DNA from 4 places in the Microbacterium sp. A93 genome. Region 4 is predicted to be linked to each of the others. Evidence: riboswitches for the same ligand, from Rfam matches in the RefSeq annotation. Region 4 holds a riboswitch; each other region holds the start of a gene.
The links. Region 4 has a riboswitch for S-adenosylmethionine ahead of ACSU1G_RS22300 (MFS transporter). Riboswitches for the same ligand answer to the same signal wherever they lie in the genome.
Positions count from the first base shown of each region.

Region 1: linked by a shared signal. The riboswitch ahead of ACSU1G_RS22920 (flavin reductase family protein) and the one ahead of ACSU1G_RS22300 (MFS transporter) in region 4 are both predicted to bind S-adenosylmethionine.
Region 2: linked by a shared signal. The riboswitch ahead of ACSU1G_RS11170 (hypothetical protein) and the one ahead of ACSU1G_RS22300 (MFS transporter) in region 4 are both predicted to bind S-adenosylmethionine.
Region 3: linked by a shared signal. The riboswitch ahead of ACSU1G_RS21800 (methionine ABC transporter ATP-binding protein) and the one ahead of ACSU1G_RS22300 (MFS transporter) in region 4 are both predicted to bind S-adenosylmethionine.

Region 1 is NZ_JBPXMT010000009.1:387,017-391,909, forward strand. It holds gene ACSU1G_RS22905 (Ig-like domain-containing protein) at 1-920, opposite strand, end outside; gene ACSU1G_RS22910 (aldo/keto reductase family protein) at 1,056-2,060, opposite strand; gene ACSU1G_RS22915 (RNA-binding S4 domain-containing protein) at 2,103-2,498, opposite strand; gene ACSU1G_RS22920 (flavin reductase family protein) at 2,544-3,101, opposite strand; SAM riboswitch class IV at 3,175-3,294, opposite strand; gene hisD (histidinol dehydrogenase) at 3,394-4,701, opposite strand; gene ACSU1G_RS22930 (mechanosensitive ion channel family protein) at 4,817-4,893, shown strand, end outside.
Region 2 is NZ_JBPXMT010000004.1:50,099-54,991, reverse strand. It holds gene ACSU1G_RS11190 (PfkB family carbohydrate kinase) at 1-615, opposite strand, end outside; SAM riboswitch class IV at 682-798, shown strand; gene ACSU1G_RS11185 (hypothetical protein) at 851-1,459, shown strand; gene ACSU1G_RS11180 (HepT-like ribonuclease domain-containing protein) at 1,532-1,873, opposite strand; gene ACSU1G_RS11175 (nucleotidyltransferase domain-containing protein) at 1,870-2,328, opposite strand; gene ACSU1G_RS11170 (hypothetical protein) at 2,416-2,802, opposite strand; SAM riboswitch class IV at 2,834-2,951, opposite strand; gene ACSU1G_RS11165 (hypothetical protein) at 3,008-3,166, opposite strand; gene ACSU1G_RS11160 (HNH endonuclease) at 3,226-4,650, shown strand; gene ACSU1G_RS11155 (NERD domain-containing protein) at 4,657-4,893, opposite strand, start outside.
Region 3 is NZ_JBPXMT010000009.1:120,626-125,518, reverse strand. It holds gene ACSU1G_RS21810 (MetQ/NlpA family ABC transporter substrate-binding protein) at 1-229, opposite strand, end outside; gene ACSU1G_RS21805 (methionine ABC transporter permease) at 259-957, opposite strand; gene ACSU1G_RS21800 (methionine ABC transporter ATP-binding protein) at 954-2,069, opposite strand; SAM riboswitch class I at 2,142-2,233, opposite strand; SAM riboswitch class I at 2,508-2,602, shown strand; gene ACSU1G_RS21795 (ABC transporter ATP-binding protein) at 2,613-3,479, shown strand; gene ACSU1G_RS21790 (aliphatic sulfonate ABC transporter substrate-binding protein) at 3,569-4,591, shown strand; gene ACSU1G_RS21785 (ABC transporter permease) at 4,588-4,893, shown strand, end outside.
Region 4 is NZ_JBPXMT010000009.1:235,230-240,122, reverse strand. It holds gene ACSU1G_RS22325 (aminotransferase class V-fold PLP-dependent enzyme) at 1-234, shown strand, start outside; gene ACSU1G_RS22320 (DUF4287 domain-containing protein) at 258-548, shown strand; gene ACSU1G_RS22315 (MarR family winged helix-turn-helix transcriptional regulator) at 650-1,087, shown strand; gene ACSU1G_RS22310 (organic hydroperoxide resistance protein) at 1,131-1,553, shown strand; gene ACSU1G_RS22305 (glutathione peroxidase) at 1,553-2,044, shown strand; SAM riboswitch class IV at 2,217-2,333, shown strand; gene ACSU1G_RS22300 (MFS transporter) at 2,354-3,793, shown strand; gene ACSU1G_RS22295 (DUF6480 family protein) at 3,995-4,252, shown strand; gene ACSU1G_RS22290 (four-helix bundle copper-binding protein) at 4,326-4,736, shown strand; gene ACSU1G_RS22285 (NDMA-dependent alcohol dehydrogenase) at 4,878-4,893, shown strand, end outside.

The sequences.
Region 1 (4,893 bases), 150 kb from region 4:
TGGGTGGCGGTGTCAGCCTGCGGTGCCGACCCGGAGGGCGCTGTCCCGTCCGGCGACCCGGCGCCACCGCCCGAACCGTCCGCGGGACCGGAGGTGTTGCCGCCCGGGGTGCCGGGGGCCGTCCCCGAACCGCCGTCGCCGTTGCCGTTTCTGCCGCTGGTGCCACCGTTCTCACCGTCGCCGTTGGCGCCGCCGGTGTTCCCGCCGGTCGGCACCTCCGTGGGATCCGTGGAACCAGGGGTGGACGGGGCCGGGGTCGGCTCGGCCGTGGGGGCCGGCCCGGAGGTCGGCTCCTGGCTGGGAGCCGGGGTGGTCCTGGTGGGCGAGGGGGCCGGCGTCGTGGGCTGCTCCGTCGGTGTATCCGTGGGCGTGGGGCTCGGCGAGGTGGTGGGGCTGGGACTCGTGGGGGTCGGGGTGGGGGTGGGATCCGGCTGTGCCTCCACCCGGATGGACAGGTCGCAGACGGCCACTCCGCCCTGGCCGTCGTCCGCGGTGACCTCGATGAAGTCGTGGCCGGCGAAGCCCGGCGGGGCCGTGTAGGTCAGGGTGTGGCCGGTGACCGCGGTCTCGGCACCCGACGAGGAGCCCGCAGCCGTGAGGGTGATCCGGTCGCCGTCGGGATCCGTGACCTGGAAGCCGATCGACTCCGGGACGCCCGCCTGGACGATGATCCCGGGGCATTGGAGGAACTCGGGCGGGGCGTTGCCGCTGGGGGAGGTGGAGGGCGAGGGGGCCACGGGTTGCGTGGCTGTGGCTGAGGGGGATCCGCTGGGGCTGGGCAGGGTGTCCGCTGCGGCAGGGCCCACCGGGCCGGTCATGAGCAGCAGGACTCCGGAGGCGGCCGTCAGACCGCGGCCGAGGCCCGTGAGGGCATGGCGCGGACGGGGAAGGTCAGCAGTATGCCGTGCCCTTGTGGTCATGCTCAGCCCCCCCTGATGGCGCTTGACCCCGTGTTGCCCGCTCCGTCCAGCGGAACGGGCAACACCGGCTGACTGTGATCATACCGTGATACTTCAGGATGTCCAGATCACGGCGTGATCACAATCTGGGGCTGGTCAGGCCACGCGTGTCTCCGGGACGGAGACCAGGGAGGGGTCGTCCGTGACGATGTGCCCGATCGCGGCGTCGATGGCGCGCAGGGTGACGTCATCCAGGGTGAGGTCCAAGGCTTTCACGTTCTCGGCGATCTGTTCCGGCCGGGAGGCTCCGACGAGGGCGCCGGCGACGTTCGGGTTGGCAAGGACCCAGGCGATGGCGAGCTGGCCCATGGTGGCCCCGAGTCCGTCAGCGATCGGACGCAGCTTCTGCACTGCGGTGAGCACCTCATCGGACATCCGGCTGGCCATGGTGCGGGCGCCGCCCTCGGTGTCCGCACCGCGGGAGCCCTCGGGAGGCTGCTGGCCGGGCAGATACTTGCCGGTGAGGATGCCGCCGGCCATGGGGGACCAGACGATCTGGGAGAGCCCGAGGTCCTCGCAGGCCGGGATGACCTCTGACTCGATGACCCGCCACAGCATGGAGTACTGCGGCTGGCTCGAGATGAGCTGGAAGCCGAGCTGGGACGCCATGGCGTGGGCTTCCCGGATCTTGTCCGCGGGCCACTCGGAGACCCCGATGTACAGGGCCTTGCCGGCGCGGACGATGTCCGCGAAGGCCTGCATGGTCTCCTCCAGCGGCGTCTCCACGTCATAGCGGTGGGCCTGGTAGAGGTCCACATAGTCCATCTGGAGCCGCTGCAGCGAGCCGTTGATGGACTCCATGATGTGCTTACGGGAGAGCCCGGTGTCATTGTGGCCCTGGGGCCCGGTGGGCCAGTAGACCTTGGTGAAGACCTCGAGCGACTCGCGGCGCTGACCCTGCAGGGCCTCGCCCAGGACGGACTCAGCCTTGGTGTTGGCGTAGACATCCGCCGTGTCGAAACTCGTGATGCCCTGGTTCAGGGCCTCCTTCACGCAGGCGTGTGCCGTCTCGTTCTCCACCTGGGAGCCGTGGGTGAGCCAGTTGCCGTAGATGATCTCTGAGATCTTGAGTCCGCTGTTGCCGAGGTATCGAAATTTCATGGATTCACCCTAGTCGGCCGGACGCCGCACGTCGCCAGGGGTTCAGCCCGGGTCGAGCTCGGTACGCCGCCGCAGCTGGTCCAGCTGCCGGCGCTCCCGCTTGGTGGGGCGTCCGGCCCCGCGGTCCCGGCGCGGCACGGCCATCAGCTCGCGGGGGACGGGCTCCGGGGAGTGGTCGATGTAATGACGGACGGCCTCCGGGGCGCCGACGCGTTTGGCCAGCAGGCCGGTAACCTCGAGGATGCGTTCCCGGCCGGGCTGGCGCAGGCGGATGGTGTCCCCGGGCCGCACGGCCTGGGAGGCCTTGGTGGGTTGCCCGTTCAGCCGGACGTGCCCCGCCCGGCAGGCGGCGGTGGCCGCCGAGCGGGTCTTGTACATGCGCACGCCCCAGAGCCAGGCGTCCAGACGGACCTGGGCGGGAGGGGTGGGTGGTGGCATGGACGTGAAGCCTACCTCCCGTTACTGGTTGCCCTACTGGTTTCCCTACTGATTGCCTTCGGCGGTGCGCAGGTTGCGGAACGCGGAGCGGTGGAACACGATCGGCTCGTGCTCGGAGGAGTGGTCGTGCACGCCGTGGACCTCCAGCAGGACCATGGTGTGGTCCCCGGCCGGCAGTTCGGCATAGACGGTGGTGTCCAGCCACAGGGCCGCACCGTTCAGGAGCAGGGCACCGTGATCCGTGGAGCGGACGTCCAGTCCGGCGAAGCGGTCTCCCTCCTTGGCGGCCAGCTGGCGGCACACGCTGGTCTGGCCCTCGCCGAGGATGGAGATCCCGATGCGTTCTGCCTGCTTCAGCCGCGGCCAGGTCCGGGAGGTGTTCTGCACGGCCACAGACACCAGCGCCGGCTCGAGGGAGACCCCGACGGTGAAGGACGAGGCCACGAGCCCCTCCTTGACGCCGTGGGCCACACCGGCCAGCGCTGCCACGCCGGAGGGGAAGTGGGAGAAGGCGGTGCGCAAGGTCTCGGTGGACAGCTCGCGATTGAGGTCACGGTCCAGGGCGGGGGTCGAGTGCAGTTCGTGGGTAGCCAGAGCGGTCATGTTCGGTCCTCCATTCGAAGGCGGATCTACTCGACGGCACCCACGGAGAGTACTCCGAACGGCACCAGCAGAAACGCGGTACTTGCCTGCCGGGACGTCCGGGAGGCCGAATCCTCACCTGGAGCACCCCACTACTGCGTGAAGAGGGTTGCCGTCCCGCAAGCCAGGGCTGTAACAGCGGGAACTCGTGATTCTGTGTCCAGACTAACGACGCCCGGCCCTGACGGTCAAAGGGTTTCTCGAACTATGAACCCCTGTGACCTGCATGATGTCCATGACCTCAGGAGGAGTCTCAGCGGAAGCGCAGGGAGACTGCCTCGCCGTGGGCGGGCAGGCCTTCCGCCGTGGAGAGGGAGGCGATGTTGGCGTCCAGGTCCTTCAGGCCGGTCTCCGTGTAACGGATCAGCTGTTGCAGGCGCAGGAAGCTCACGGTGTTCAGCCCGGAGGAGTACCGGGCGGAGCCACCGGTGGGCAGCACGTGGTTGGAGCCGGAGGAGTAGTCGCCCAGAGGCACCGGGGAATACGGGCCCACGAACACGGCGCCGGCGTTGCGCACCCGCCGGGCGGTGGCCAGCGCATCCACGGTGTGGACCTCGAGGTGTTCGGCGGCGTAGGCGTCGGCCACGGCCAGCGCCTCGTCCAGGGTGTCCACCAGCAGGATCCCGGACTGGGGGCCGCCCAGGGCCTGGCGGATCTGCTCCTCATGGAAGGAGCCGGGCACCTGTGCCTCGATCTGCGCGGTCACGTCGCGGGCCAGCTCGGGGGAGGTGGTGATCAACACGGAGCCGGCCATCGGATCGTGCTCGGCCTGGCTGATCAGGTCCGCGGCCACCCAGCGGGCGTCGGCCGTGCCGTCGGCCAGGACCGCGATCTCGGTGGGTCCGGCCTCGGCGTCGATGCCGATGGTCCCGAGCAGGGCGCGCTTGGCGGCCGCCACGAAGATGTTGCCCGGCCCCGTGACCATGTCCACGGGGGCACACACCGGGGCGCCGGCGTCGTCCGCCACGCCGTAGGCGAACATGGCCACCGCCTGGGCGCCGCCCGCCGCGTAGACCTCGTCCACGCCGAGCAGGGCGCAGGCGGCCAGGATCGCGGGGTGCGGCAGGCCGCCGAAGTCCTTCTGCGGCGGGGAGGCCACGGCCAGGGACGGCACCCCCGCGGCCTGGGCCGGGACCACGTTCATCACCACGGAGGAGGGGTAGACGGCGCGGCCGCCGGGCACATACAGGCCCACCCGGTTCACCGGGACCCAGCGGTTCTCCACCACGGCACCCTCGGCGAGCTCGACCTCGGACCCGGAAGGGAACTGGGCGGCGTGGACGGTGCGGGCGCGGGTGATGGACTCCTCGAGGGAGGCCCGGACGGCCGGGTCCAAGGTCTCGAGCGCCTCGGTGATCCGCGCGGCCGGCACCCGCAGGGACGGTGGGCGGATGCCGTCGAACTGCTCGCCTAAATCCAGCACGGCGGTGGCGCCCTCGGTGCGGACCCGATCGAGGATCGGCAGCACCCGGGGGACGGCGGCGGCCACGTCGACCTCAGCGCGTGGCAGCACGGTGGCCGGATCGTAGTCTCGGCCGCGCAGGTCCGTGGTGGCAAGCAGGGCAGGCATGGGAGTGGCTCCTGAGATCTTGAGGGGTTCAGCAGGTTCAGCAGGTTCAGTGCCCATTCTGCCCCTGTTGAGGATCGCGCCAGCACGGGATGTCAGACTGGGCCACATGCTCAGTCCGTCCCCCCTTGCCGAGTGGCCCGCCGTCCTGACCGCCGCGGGGGGTGCAGCGGAGTCGACCGCCGA
Region 2 (4,893 bases), on a different contig from region 4:
TGCGTTGCTGGTCCACACGTCGGTGCGGGCGAGCATCGTGTCGCGCGCGTCGGCGGGCAGCGCGGCGAACGCCGCCCCAGGGTCAAGGACGACGACCGCAGCCTCGGGAAGGGACACCAACCAGGCCAGCAGCGGCTCGCGGGTCTGCGCGACGGCGAGGGAGTATCCAGTGACGCAGACGAGGTCGCCGGGCTGGACGTCGGCACTCGCAAGGGAGTCGACGGTGATGTCGCGCTCGGCGCCGAGCGTCGTGACGAAGGTTCGCTCTGCCGTCGGTTCGACCAGCACGACGCACACACCGGTGTCCTGCGTGGCGACCTGCGGGGCGGATGCTGCGATGCCGTCGGCATCCAGTGCCTCGCGGATCAGATCGCCGTGCGGACCGGTGCCGAGCGATCCGGCGTGCACGCACTGTGCGCCCAGCCGGGCTGCCGCGAGCAGCACTGTGACCGCGCCACCCGCGTACTGCGCGACGGAGTCGGCCATCACGTTCTGTCCGCGCGCGGGAAGGTCAGGCACTTCGATGACCAGATCGACCAGCGCTTGCCCAGTGTGGATCACTCGTGGTGGGTGCTGCCTGTTTTGCTCGTCATTGATCTCGGCACGGGTGCGCATGCGGACAGCCTATCCAGGGGGCGCAGGTGCGGTGATGTCTCCGCTCCCTGCTACAGTCCATTTCAGGTTCAAGAGTTGCAGCCACAGGTACCTGGCCGGCTGCACGGCAACCCTCCTCCATCGAGCGGGGTGCCCCAGGGGAAGAACCGGTCCGACGCAAACGCGTTCGGGCAAGTCGATGGGTTCGCTTCGTCTGTGGAGATTGCGCGAGCCCTTCCCACGAAGGGATGCTCTGATGAGCGAAACCACCTTTGTCCATGCCGATCACTCACGAGATCTGTGGTGGCGCCAACTCGGTCTCCACGACAGCAGCGACCCCGCAGCCAGCAGCAACGAGCGTCGCCTCCAATCCGCACGCCGCGAATACCTGAGCTCACTGCAGCCGTCAGGGTTCACCCGTGCAACCGCTGAGGGCGACTCAGTCCTCACCGTCGAGCAGGTCGCGGCAGAGCTCGCCGCTATCGAGGAGGCGACCAAAGCCACAGTGCAAGACGAGGCCCACCAGCGCCGCGAACGAGGATGGGCGAACGTGCGCAGCGCGCTGTCGGCTTCGGATGCCGATGTGCCGGTCGAACGCGGCGACTGGGCCGGATTCACTCGGGGCCGCGCGATCGCGTGGTGCTGGAACCTCTATCAGTACGAGCCGCGCGGGTTCGTGCATCCGGGGTCGCAATTGCGGGCAGAGCGCACGTCCGAACTCGAGGCGGGGCTGATCCCGGACGGGTTCGGATACGCCCAGCGCGCCGCCGACCTGGAAGCTGCCGGGTTCATGCCCGCGACGTATCGGCACGCGCAGGAGGCTCTCGGCAGGTCGACGTTCTCGCCGGCTGACGTGACGCACTGAATCGGATGCTGCGGCGGGCTGACGCGAGTCGGCCCGCCGTGGCAGCTCAGGTTCCATTCGTGGGCTGGTGACTCAGCCTGTTTGCTGCTCCGCCCGAACGAGCGCCGCCAGTTCGGGGAAGCTCTCGGTCACCGTGCGCCAAAGGAGTTCGGCATCCAGTCGGTCGCAGTGATGCACCACGTAGTCACGATGACGCGCGGCCTGCCGCCAGATCGAGGCGGAGAAGCGCTCGGAATCGGCCGCCACGAGACGCCTCACGAGATCGCCGATGCGGTTGGACAGCGCCTCGAACGCAAGCGGCACAGCTAGATCAGAGTCGTAGGCGTCGCGTCCTCGTTCGACCAGGTTCGCTGCAGTGTCGAACGCAGAACGCAGCTCATCGAGACAGCGCTGGATGCGGTCCACCTCGTTCACAACGGCATGGCTTCGCGAAGGATCGTCGCGTCGCGCTCGTCGTCAAGGGATGCGATCGACAGCGCAGATACAGGAACGCCGACGAGTACTTCCATGTCCATCTCGAACTGCGCGATATCGAAGAGGGTCGCGTCGGGCGCCGAGGTCACGAGCAGGTCGAGATCACTCCTGACCGTCTGCTCACCCCTGGCAACGGATCCGTAGACCTGGACCGATCCGAGGTTCGCGCTCTGAGCAAGCCGCTCGATCACCGGCTTCAGATACCGGAGTCGTTCAAGCGAGACCACTGGCTCCGACTGGGCCGAGAGCTTGCGGTATGCCTCCAGCGAGAGCAGCACTACCTCTGGCCGTCGATGAGATCCGACCGTGACGGGAGCAGCATCCGGAGTCTCGCGAAAACCGGCGATGAGCGCCGACAGGCCGGACCGCGCGTCTGCGACTGAGATGACTTCCATGCGCACCTCCAGAAGATGTACATGAAATTGTACATATTTTCGGGGTGCTGTGGTGGGCAAACTTCTGTCCGCCCACCACAGCTTCACTCAGATCCCGAGATCCTCCAGCCTCAGTCCTGTTCCGATGTCGAACGCGATCGTTTCACGCCCGCGTGCAGCATCCGGCGCGGTCGTTCCCGGCACTGCGGGTCCCACCGTGTTGGTGCCGTCATCCCACTCGACGCGCCATGCCTGCTCGCTGTCGAAGTGCACACGAACCACGCGATCGTCGCAGCACGGCGGCGACCCTCCCCTTCCGACGTAGACGCCAGCCGCCGTGAGCACTCGAACGAGCGCGTTCCACGTCCAATCCGGGTAATGCTCCCGGACGTACTCGTCCGTGTAGCCCCTTCGGACAGGAAGCGAATGCCCGTAGTGCAGCAGTTCGTTCAGCTGCTTCTTCGTGCGTACTTCCTTGTAAAGCTGACCACTCATGAGTTCAGCCCCTCTCAGGAGGGCACGCCTCCATCGAAACTTGCGACACGAGATCTCGCGGCGCCCGTTCTTCCCCTGGGGCACCCGGAAGTCGATGGACTCGGGTTGCCGCGCGGTCGGCCAGGTACCTGTGGCCGCGACTCTTGAACGCGAAAACGACTGTAGCAATCGGGTCCGACATTCATCCCTGGGGGGTGATAGTGCTCTAGGCGACCATCACCTCGGATGCTCCGGCGCGGGCTGCGCGTGAACTGCTGGCGAGACCGCTGTCGCCCCAGGGATCGACAAACAGCGCTTGGCGCGAGTCCCCGCACTCGCCACCGACGCCGTACCGCTGCGACCCATTACTCTCATCTTGAGGCACGCAGGATTCTTGACAACGCGCCTCAACCACTCGACGACGAGCAGGGGGAGCGATTACGCATGGCGCAACGCAACGACGGAACCGAAGTTCCACATTCCGAGGCGCTTCAGCAGTGGGCAGCCGTTGCATATGAAGAACTCAAGAGAGTTGCCGGAACTTACAACAAGGTCATCAGCTACGCAGGTTTGAGGACGGTGCTCCATGAGGAAACTGGCCTCACCACCGGCATGCTCATGCAGAACTGGATTGGTGGCGTTCTCGAGATCGCGGCCCAACGAGCTGCGGATGCGAACGAGCCCCCTCTCACCTCACTATGCGTTCGTGGGGATGGCACTATCGGCGATGGCTACATGCGCGCGCCCAAGGCCGTAACGCCGAGCAGCACCAGCGACGTCGAACAGCTAGCAGCCGAACACCGACTGCTTTGCTATGCGGCGTTCGCAACAGACATGCCAGCCGATGGCGGCACACCGATGCTCCCGCCGGAGGTGGCGCTGCGGCGACGCGCACAAGGAGCAGATGCTACCTCGGACGCCTGGCTCGACGAACTCATCGCGACGGGCGAGCTTTCCGCCCGCGACCCGATCCCGTTTCGCACTCACCTTGAAGTCGCCAAGCTTTTCGGCCGTAGTTACAAAGGCCACCAGACCGCAACATTCCAGCTAGACGAGTCAACGGAAGTCTGGTTTCCCAAGATGTACCCGAACGGCGACTGGAGCAACATTTTGTCTGACGACGGCGAGGTGATCACGATGCAGCATATTCAAGGCGGTAAGTACGGCGGCGTCATGGAGACCGACCCCATCCGCGAGTACGTGATCACATTCGGGCACGCCAAGCCGGCAGCCGGGCCTCGGTTCTATACCTTCCTTGGCGTCTTCGAGGGTGCACCTCAGCTCTCAGATCGCACGCGTTGGGTGCATCAACGAGTCGCGCACACGGTCTACTTTGACGGCGAGGGAGACTTCTCATTCACTCCCAACCGCTCGCGGCCGGTGCAGGACGACCAAGTAGCTGAAGCCGCCGACACGGATCCACAGATGGTCGCGACATATCAAAAGCAGCTTGACGCTCGCTCGTACGCTGTCGAAGACAAACACAGCACGGCAAAGTCCCGCGGCAGTGCGCAAGCGGTTTTCGCAAAAGCCGTCAAGAACAATTACGGCTGGGAATGCGCGGTGACGGGCATCAAGACTCGTGCATTTCTTGTGGCATCGCACATCGTGCCGTGGAGCGAGGATCAGCAGATCCGTCTCGACCCGAGCAACGGGATCTGCCTCTCGACCTTCGTAGACCGCGCGTTCGACGCGGGCTTTCTGGCCATCACTCCAGAAGGCCGGACTGCGGTGCGATGGGACAAGATCGAGGGAGACCCGATCTTGAAGTTGGAACTCTCCAAGATTGACGACGTGGAGATCTTCAAGCCCTCAGTCGCACCGCCTGACCCCGCAAAACTGGCCAGGCGCGTGGAGCTGGGATACTGAGCGCACTCAGTTAGGTATCACCACGCACCGATACCGCGCCCGAGTCAGGCCCACATAGAGCAGGTCGAACCAATCGATGCCCTCTCGACGGATGAACGCGAGCCCATCGTCACCAATGTCGGTAAGAATCACGGCCTCAGCGTCCAAGCCCTTGTACTTGAAGATCGACCCCCAGCGCACGCGGCCTGAAGGAGCCTTGGGCATCGTCCCCGGGTTGGGTGCCTCGCTCACGTCGACAGTAAC
Region 3 (4,893 bases), 110 kb from region 4:
CGTAGTGCACCTTCAGCGGCCGGGTGATCTCAGCCTCGCCGCCGGCGGCCACGGCCGGGCGGTTGGACTGCTGGATCACCACTAGACCCAGGGCCAAGGCGACCACCGTGGCGATGGCCGCCAGCGACCAAGGCAGCACGGAGCGGGACTTCCGCAGGGTGAAGCCGTGATCGTGTCCGGCCGTCGTATGCTCCCCGGTGGTCGCCGGGGCCTTCTTCTCGGGGTTCATAGGAGGTCCTTCAACAGGGGTGGGGCCGCTCAGGGCCGGGTCAGTGAACGGGCGATCCGGTCGCCGACGAACTGGACGAGCTGGACGGTGATGATGAGCAGGACGATCGTGCCGAGCATGACGGTCATGTCGAAGCGCTGGTAGCCGTAGGTCACGGCGAGGAAGCCGATGCCGCCCGCACCGATGGTCCCGGCAATGGCCGAGTACTCGATCATTGAGATGGTGTTCAGGGTGATGGCGGAGGCCAGGCCGGGCAGGGCCTCGCGCAGTTGCGTCTGGCGGATGATCTGCACTGGGGATGACCCCGTCACGAGACCCACGGCCATGTTCTCCCGCGGCAGGTCGTTCAGGGTGTTCTGGACCAACCGGGCGAAGAACGGGATGCCGGCGATCGTCATGGGCACCACGGCCGCGGCGATGCCCAGGGTGGTGCCGGTGATCCACCGGGTCAGCGGGATGATGGCCGCCATCAGCACGAGGAACGGCAATGACCGGCCCATGTTGACGGCCCAGCTGAGCACTCCGTAGGCCCGCTCCTGCGGGAACAGCCCGCGTGGGCTCGTGTTGTACAGCAGCACGCCGGTGGCGCCGCCGATCGCCACGACCAGCACCATGACGATGCCCACCATGGCCCAGGTCTCCCCGTAGGCCGGCAGCAACAGGGCAGGCAGCTCGGACAGCGGGGTGTCGGAGAGCAGGGGCTGTGAGGTGTCCGCGGTCGCGCTCATGCCGTCGCCCCCACCGTCGTGCCGGCCGGTACCCGGCGGGTGCCCGACGGCGGCGACCCGGCCTGGCCTGCACCCGCGCCTTGGCCTGTGCCCGCGGTGGCGCCGGTCCCGGCGGGACCGGACCGGCCGGCGTCGTTCCTCACGCGGGCGCTGAGCCCGAGTTCGTTCAGCGCGCCGATGGCGCGCCGGGCCTGCTCGGCGCGGACCCCGACGACGGCCCGACCCAGGGCGGTCGCGCCGCGGGCCTCGACGGTGCCGCCGAGCAGGGCCAGGCGGATCTGCTGGTCTACCGCCACGCGGGTGAACCATTCGGGGTCCACGTCCCCGTCCCGGTAAGCCAGGTCCAGGGCGGTGTCGAAGCCGGGCGGCAGCGGCAGCGCGGCGATCGGCAGCAGCTGTCCGCCGACGGTCGAGTCCTGGTCGGCCACGAGGGACGGCAGGGAGCCGTACTCCGCGAGCCGGCCGTGGGACAGGGAAGCCACCTGGTCGGCGACGTGCCGGACCACGTCCATCTCATGGGTGATGAGGATGATGGACAGGCCCAGGTCGGCGCGCAGGTCAGCGAGCAGGGACAGGATCTGCGCGGTGGTGTCCGGGTCCAGGCCCGAGGTGGACTCGTCCGAGAGCAGGATCCGGGGCCGCAGGGCCAGCGCCCGGGCGATGCCCACCCGTTGCCTCTGCCCGCCGGAGAGCTGACCGGGGTAGGCGTCAGCCTTGTGCAGCAGTCCGACGCGGTCCAGCAGCCCGGCCACCCGGTCCTGCATCTCGTGGTGGACCACCCCGAGGTTGCGCAGCGGCAGGGCCACGTTCTCGGCCACGGTGATACGGCGCAACAGGGCGGAGTGCTGGAAGATCGTGCCGATGGCGCGGCGGGCGGAGCGCAGCTGATGGCCCCGCAGCCGGGACAGGTCGCTGCCGTCCACCAGGATCTCGCCGCGGGTCGGCTTCTCCAGGAGGGAGATGCAGTGCGAGAGGGTCGTCTTGCCGGCCCCGGAGGGCCCGACCACGGCGGTGATGGAGCCTTCCGGCACCGTCAGGTCGATGCCCTTGAGCACCTCGACGGTCCCGCCGTGCCCCGTGTAGGACTGGTGCAGGTCGCGGATCTCGATCACAGCGCACCGCCGTCCCCGGGCTGGGACGCGGGCAGGGTGTCGGGCGGGTTCTCGGGCACGGGGATGCACGTCCTTCCATCGGTCCTGGCGGTAGCACCTGTCCGGTTCCCCGGTGGTTGCTGCGGCGTCGTCGAGCCAGATCTCTCGGCCGCTCTGGATGGGTTCCCTCAAAGAGGACCAGATCATCGGGGGTACGAACCAATTCGACGTCACATTCAGACCCGTCACGTCCTCCCGGCGCCGCCGGGGCGGCCCGGTGGTCCAAACCGCCCGAAGATGACGTTGCATGACGCCCGGCGCCGGAGCGCGCCGAGGACGCCGAGGCGCTCCGGCGCCGGACAACGTACCGGTGACCGGCGCAGAGCCCCTTGTGGGAGGACGATGGCGAGCCCTCTCGCGATTGACACGGGCACCCCCGGCCTACTTCACTGAAGTCAACAACCATCCAGAGCGGCCGAGAGATCTGGCTCGACGACGCCGCAGCAACCTCCCGCAACGATCCGGGAAGGTGCTCACGCCAGAACCGATGGAGAGTGATGCACCATGACTGCCCTGGCCGAGACCCTGGACCATGCTTCCGGCTCCTCCACCGGCGCCGCCAGCACGACCACAGCGGGACGCGACGGCGCTCGCAGCCTGGCGGTCGAATTCCGCGGAGTGGGCCGCTCCTTCCCGGCGTCCGATGGTGAGCGGACCGTCCTGCGGGACATCAACCTGACGGTGACCCCGGGCGAGGTCCTGGCCATCATCGGCGCCTCCGGCTGCGGCAAGTCCACGCTGCTGCGCGCCGTGGGCGGCCTGGACACCGGCAGCACGGGCGAGATCCTGCTCAGCGGCTCCCCGGCCCGCGCCTACGACTCCCGCACCGCCGTCGGCTTCCAGGAGCCGCGGCTGATGCCCTGGCGGACCATCCACCAGAACGTGACCCTCGGCCTGCCCCCGGGGACGAACCGTGCTGAGGGCCGCGAGCGGGTGAACCGGCTGCTGGAGCTGGTCGGCCTCGCGGAGTACGCCGGCCACCGGCCCCGCGAGGTCTCCGGAGGCATGGCACAACGCACCTCGCTGGCCCGCGCCCTGGCCCGCCAGCCAGGAGTCCTGTTGCTGGACGAGCCCTTCGGGGCCCTGGACGCGCTGACCCGGCTGAAGATGCAGGACCTGCTCCTGGACATCCACGCCGCGACTCCCACCACCGTCCTACTCGTCACCCATGACGTGGACGAAGCCCTCCAGCTGGCGGACCGCATCCTGTTGCTCGGTCAGGATCCCACCGCCGGGGCCGCCCCCGGAGCCACGGCACGCTCCGTGGTCACCGTCCCCGGCGACCGTCCGCGGGACCGCGGCTCGGCCGCACTGGCCTCGCTGCGCTCCGAGCTGCTCGCCGGCCTCGGCGTGGACGCCCACCGGCACTGACCGGACCGGATCCCCTCGCCCCACACTCCCCCGTCCTGCGCCGCATCCCTGATGGCGCGGAACGCACCGCACCCTCGAAAGGCACTCCCATGCGCACACGATTCACCTTGTCCGCGGCCGCTCTGGCCGCCACCGCCCTCATCCTGACCGGCTGCGTGGCCGGCGAGGGCTCCACCGGTGCCGCCGAGGCCGGCGACAGTGACGGCACTGCCGCCTCGGGCGGCGAGCTGAACATCGACTTCGCCACCTACAACCCGCTCTCCCTCGTCATCAAGGAGAAGGGCTGGCTCGAGGAGGAGCTCTCGGACGAGGGCGTCACCGTGAACTGGATCCAGTCGGCCGGCTCCAACAAGGCCAACGAGGCCCTGCGCGCCGAGGCCGTCGACGTGGGTTCCACCGCCGGCTCCGCCGCCCTGCTCAGCCGCGCCAACGGCACCCCCATCAAGACCATCAGCCTCTACTCCCAGCCGGAGTGGTCCGCCCTGGTCACCACCGCCGATTCGGACATCACCGAGGTCACGGACCTGGTCGGCAGGAGCGTGGCCGCCACCAAAGGCACCGACCCCTACTTCTTCCTCATCCAGGCCCTCGGGGAGGCCGGCGTGGACGAGTCCGAGGTCACCGTCCAGAACCTGCAGCACGCCGATGGCAACGCGGCCCTGAACAACGGCGCCGTGGACGCCTGGTCCGGGCTGGACCCGATCATGGCCGGCGCCGAGGCCGAGGGCGCCGAGTTGTTCTACCGCAACGTGGACTTCAACACCTACGGCTTCCTCAACGCCACGGAGTCCTTCCTGGAGGAGTCCCCCGAGCTGGCCCAGGCCGTGGTGGACGTCTACGAGCAGGCCCGCGCGTGGGCCCTGGAGAACCCGGAGGAGACCGCCCAGATCCTGGCCGAGGTCGCCGGCCTGGAGCCGGAGGTGGCCACCACGGTCATCGAGGAGCGGTCCAACCTGGACGTGGACCCGGTCCCCGGCCAGGCCCAGCTGGACGTGTTGGAGGTCGTCGGCCCGATCCTCGTGGAGACCGGGGACGTGGCCAGCCAGGAGAACGTGGACGCAGCCCTCGCCGAACTCCTCGAGCCCTCCTTCGCCGAGCAGGCCACCAGATGAGTTCACCCGTCACCACGGACGTCGCCCCGGCCCCGCAGCCGCGGGCCACACGCAGCACCCGGGGCACCCGTGGGGCCCTGGGCACCCCGGCCGGCCGGGCCGCCGTCGGGCTTCTGGTTCCGGTGCTGCTGGTCATCGCATGGTGGGCTGTGACGGCGGCCGGACTGTTCTCCCCGGTGCAGCTGCCCGCCCCGGCATCGGTGGTCCAGGCGGGACTGGACCTGGCCGCCGAGGGGGAGCTCGGGCACCACATCGCCATCTCGGTGCAGCGCGTGCTGCTGGGCTTCGTGATCGGCGGCGTC
Region 4 (4,893 bases):
GCGGATGCGATCCGCGCGCTCGGCATTGAACCGATCACCCCGGCGGATGCCCAGGCTGGGATCGTCAGCTTCCGTACCGAGGATTCCGCGGCCATCACGGCCGAACTACTGCGAGCCGGTGTCCATGTCGTGGAGAAGCTGGGCCTGGTGCGGGTCTCCCCGCACTTCTACAATACGACTGCCGAGGTGGATCGATTCGCCGAGGCGCTCGAGACGGCGCTCGCCGGTCGGTGAAATCCGAGGACCCAGGAGGTTCCATGTCATTCCAGGCCTATCTCGACGCCATTGAGAACAAGACCGGCCTCACCCCGCGCCAGCTGCTCGAGATCGCGCAGGCCCGGGGGTACAGCGATGACTCCGTGAAGGCGGGCGAGATCCTGGACTGGCTCAAGACCGACTACGGACTCGGCCGGGGCCACGGCATGGCCCTGGTCCACGTCATCCAGAAGGGCCCTCAGATCGACGCCAAACACGTGGGAACCTCCGGCTCACACCGCGACTCCTCGGACACGCTCTGGTTGGACGGCCAGGCCAGCAAACCGTCCTGACCCGGAATGCGGGCCCGCCACGGGCTCGGTTGCACCGTCCTCGACACCCCCTCCTCGAGCCTTCTATTGCACACAACTGAATTGTACGCAATACTTCCTGCATGAGCACCCCCGAAGCCCCACCGAACCTCCACCTGGAGGACCAGGTCTGCTTCGCCCTGTACTCGGCGGCCCGGGCAGCCCAGCAGGCCTACCGGCCACTGCTGGACGAACTGGGCCTGACCTACCCGCAGTACCTGGTGCTGCTGGTGCTCTGGGAGCAAGACGGGCAGTCGGTCTCGGAGCTCGGCGAGCGATTGCACCTGGACAGCGGCACACTCTCGCCGCTGCTGCGCCGTCTGGACGAGCACGGGTTCATCACCCGCGAGCGCCAGACCACCGACTCCCGCCGAGTGACCGTCCGGCTGACCACAGCGGGTGAGACCCTCCGCGAGCGCGCGGTGGACGTCCAGCGGTGCCTGCTGGACGCCGTCGGGCTCTCCACCGCAGACCTGCTCGCGCTGCGGGACCTCTCCCAGCGTTTCGTGGCCGCAACCTGACCAGCTCCCCACACGCCCACGCAACCACCATCAGGAGATCCCCATGCAGACGATCTACACCGCCGAAGCCCTGGCCACCGGAGGCGGCCGCGACGGCCGCACCCAGACCGCGGACGGCAAAATCAACCTGGACTTGGCCACCCCGCAGGAGATGGGCGGCACCGGCGACGGCGCGAACCCGGAGCAGCTCTTCGCCGCCGGCTACGCGGCCTGCTTCCACTCCGCCTTGCAGATGGTGGCCCGCAAAGCCAAGGCTGACCTGGGCGAGTCCAGCGTGGGCGCGCGAGTGGGCATCGGCCCCAACGGCGCCGGCGGATTCGGCCTGGAGGTCACCCTCGAGGTGGTCGTGCCGAACCTGCCCGCCGAGCAGGCCCAGGAGCTCGCCGACCAGGCCCACCAGGTCTGCCCGTATTCCAACGCCACCCGCGGCAACATCGAGGTCCATGTGAACGTGGTGCAGGACTGATGCCCACCCTTTACGACTTCACCGCCCCCACCGTGGCCGGTCAGGACCAGCCGCTCGCGGACTATGCCGGCCAAGTGGCCGTGGTGGTCAACACCGCCAGCAAGTGCGGCCTGACGCCCCAGTACGAAGGCCTGCAGGAGCTCTACGCCGAGTACAAGGACCAGGGCCTGGTGGTGCTCGGCTTCCCCTGCAACCAGTTCGCGAACCAGGAGCCCGGCACGGACGCTCAGGCCAGCGAGTTCTGCCAGCTGAATTACGGGGTCGAGTTCCCCATGTTCGCCAAGGTGGACGTCAACGGTTCCGGCTCCCACCCCCTGTTCGCCTGGCTGAAGAAGGAGACCTCCGGGCTGCTCGGCGGGGCCATCAAGTGGAACTTCACCAAGTTCCTCGTCGACCGGGACGGGAAGGTCCTCGAACGCTTCGCCCCGGCCACCGGCCCCGAGAAGATGCGTTCAGCGATCGAGGCGGCCCTGGAGGTGCCGGCGGGCTGAGGTCCTGGAGGTGCCGGCGGGCTGAGGTCCTGGAGCACCTGGCAGGCCAGCCTGCGTCTCACGGCGTCATCTCCGTCCCCTGCACCCGGGTGATCGGCTCAAACACCGCCAGGATGACGGACCATGACCGCCGGCATGCCCCGGGCCCGCCCCGCCGATAGCGTCGGCGGCGAATCACGAGTGCCACACACAGCGAACCCTGGTTCCGTGGCCGGCAACCCTCCGCACGTGCGGGGTGCCCCAGGTGAGGATTCGGCCCGCAGCCCACTGGTGCGGGCAAGACGCGAGCCAAGGTAGGGAAGACAGGCCATGAGCACGTCCACACTGAGAATCGACTCCGAGGCATCCGTGGTCCACGGCCTGGACATCGGCCGCACCCGGCCGGCCATGAAGTGGGTGTGGATCCTCGGCCTGGGTGGGGTGTTCTTCGAGGCCTACGCCGGTGCGGCCCTCGCCTCCGGTCTCGATCCGCTGACCCGCGAGTTGGGCCTGAGCCCCGTCCAGGTCTCCCTGGTGACGAGCACCTACATGTTCGTGGCGATCTTCGTCTGCCCCTTCGCCGGAGGCCTGGCGGACAAGTTCGGGCGGCTGAACATCCTCCTGGCAGCCAAGGCCTTCGCCCTGGTCGCCATGGTGATCGGACTGTCCGCGGGCAGCTTTGAGATCCTCATCCTCTCCCGCGTGCTCGCCGGCGTGGCCTGGGCCATGGACTTCGGAGCGCTGCTGACCTATATCTCCGAGTTCCTGCCGGCACGGCACCAGAGCAAGCTCAACCGCTGGCAGGGCATGTGGTACGTGGCCACCACCACCAACCTGCTCTTCACCTTCGGCATCTACCACCTCGGGGTCGGCACCTCGATCTGGCGCTGGTTGCTGGGCAGCTGCGCCGTCGTCGCACTGGCGCTCCTCGTCTCCCAGCGGGCCGTGCTGGTGGAGTCCCCGCGGTGGCTGGCCTCCAAGGGCCGGTACGCCCAGGCCGCCGCCGCCCTGCAGCGGATGTACGAGTTCCCCGGCGCCGCGGTCACCGCCGCCCCAGACGGCTCGGTCACCGGAACCACCCAGCACGACGCCGGCCGGTTGGCCACGCTGTTCCGCGCGCCCTACCTGCGACGCACCGTCCTGGCCAACGTCGCCTGGTTCGCCGAGGCCTGCCAGTACTACGCGATCGGCTGGTACCTGCCGATCATCGCCCTGACCCTGTTCGGCGAGAGCTTCGCGGGAGCCACCCTCGGAGCGGCAGCGTTCAACGTCCTGGGCATCGTCGGCGGCTTCGCCGCAGCCGGCCTCGCGTCCCGACTGCGCATCCGCGGCGCCATCCAGATCGGCTTCGCCGCCTGCGCGGTGATTCTCGTGGTCTTCGGGCTCACGCTCGAGTCCGCTCCCCTGGCGGTGGCCATCCTGCTGCCGTCCCTCTTCATCCTCTTCCACGCGGGGTTGGCCGCCCCGGGTGGTGCGGCACTGTCCGCGCTCGCGTATCCGAGTCATCTCCGAGGCCTGGGCATGGGCGTCTCAACCACCTTCTGCAACATCGGCGCCGCTGCGGGCCTGTTCCTGTTCCCGTTGCTGCAGGCCTGGTTGGGCACCTCTGGGGCGATCATGGCCATGGCCGCCGTGCCGTTCGTCGGCTTCCTCACCGCCACCCTCATCAAGTGGGACCCGGACCGGCTCAAGAGCCCTTCTCCAGATGCCGACCCCGCTTTCGCGGCGCTCACGAGCGGACCCGTTACCGCAGACCAACTGCGCGCCTGACGCCAGCGTCACCTCTTGCCGCGGCAGGAATCAGCGTCAGTCGGGTCTCGCGGCCTGTCATGGGCCGGAGGCATCAGGGTGCCCTTGGGCCGCGGGTCGTGCTTCAAAGGCGCCGCAGACCTACCCTCTCTGCGGGCCGGGGGCCTTGTTAGCCTGTGCTTACGCATGCCCCGCATGACCGACCGCAGGAGGCAGGTAGCCGTGTCAACCATCGACCCCGAAGAGGCCCGAGGCCATTCCGAGAACCCGGCCGAGGCCACCCGTGAGACGTCGGGCCACAGCATCGACGGGGACACCCCGCCAGCCGAGGGCACCAGCGCGGAGCCCACCAACAACGAGCTCGACAAGGACCAGCGAGGCGTCGGTGCCAAGAACAAGGCCTGGCTGGTGGCCCTGCTGGTCCTGGTCCTGGTCTTCGTCGGCTTCTGGATCGCCGGCTCGATCGCCGGACTGTTCTGAGCGTCCGCCGAGGCGTTGCCACCACCGATCGTTTCATCACGCCGACCGACCTGGCCCGTCCAAGGAGGATGTCATGACCCATCACGTGAGTTCGATGCTCGAGACCTATCCGAAGGACTTGGGCACGATCGACCGAGAGAAGCTGGCCCAGTGCATCGAGGCGTGTTTCGAGTGCGCCCAGACCTGCACCGCTTGTGCGGACGCCTGCCTGGCCGAGGACAACGTCGCCGACCTCCGGCAGTGCATCCGGTTCAACCTGGACTGCGCAGACCTCTGCGCAGCCACGGGCCGGGTCCTCTCCCGCCAGACCGGCAACAACGCCGAGACCACCCGTGCCTTGCTCGAGGCCTGCCGGACCGCGTGCCGGGTGTGCGCCGATGAGTGCGGCCAGCATGCCGAGATGCACGCGCACTGCACGGTCTGCGCCGAGGCGTGCCGCCGGTGCGAGCAGGCGTGTGCCGAGCTGCTCGAGTCTCTGGGCTGAGGACAGGACCTCCCTTCTTCCAGGTGAAAGTGCCATTGCAGCCTCCAGTACACCTCCCTAGGGTCCACAGTGATACGGATCTCATTCCAGCGACTGTGCTTGGAGTGCGCCTGAACGTCATGTGACCCACCAGGAGGCAGAGTGAAGAGCAGCGCGG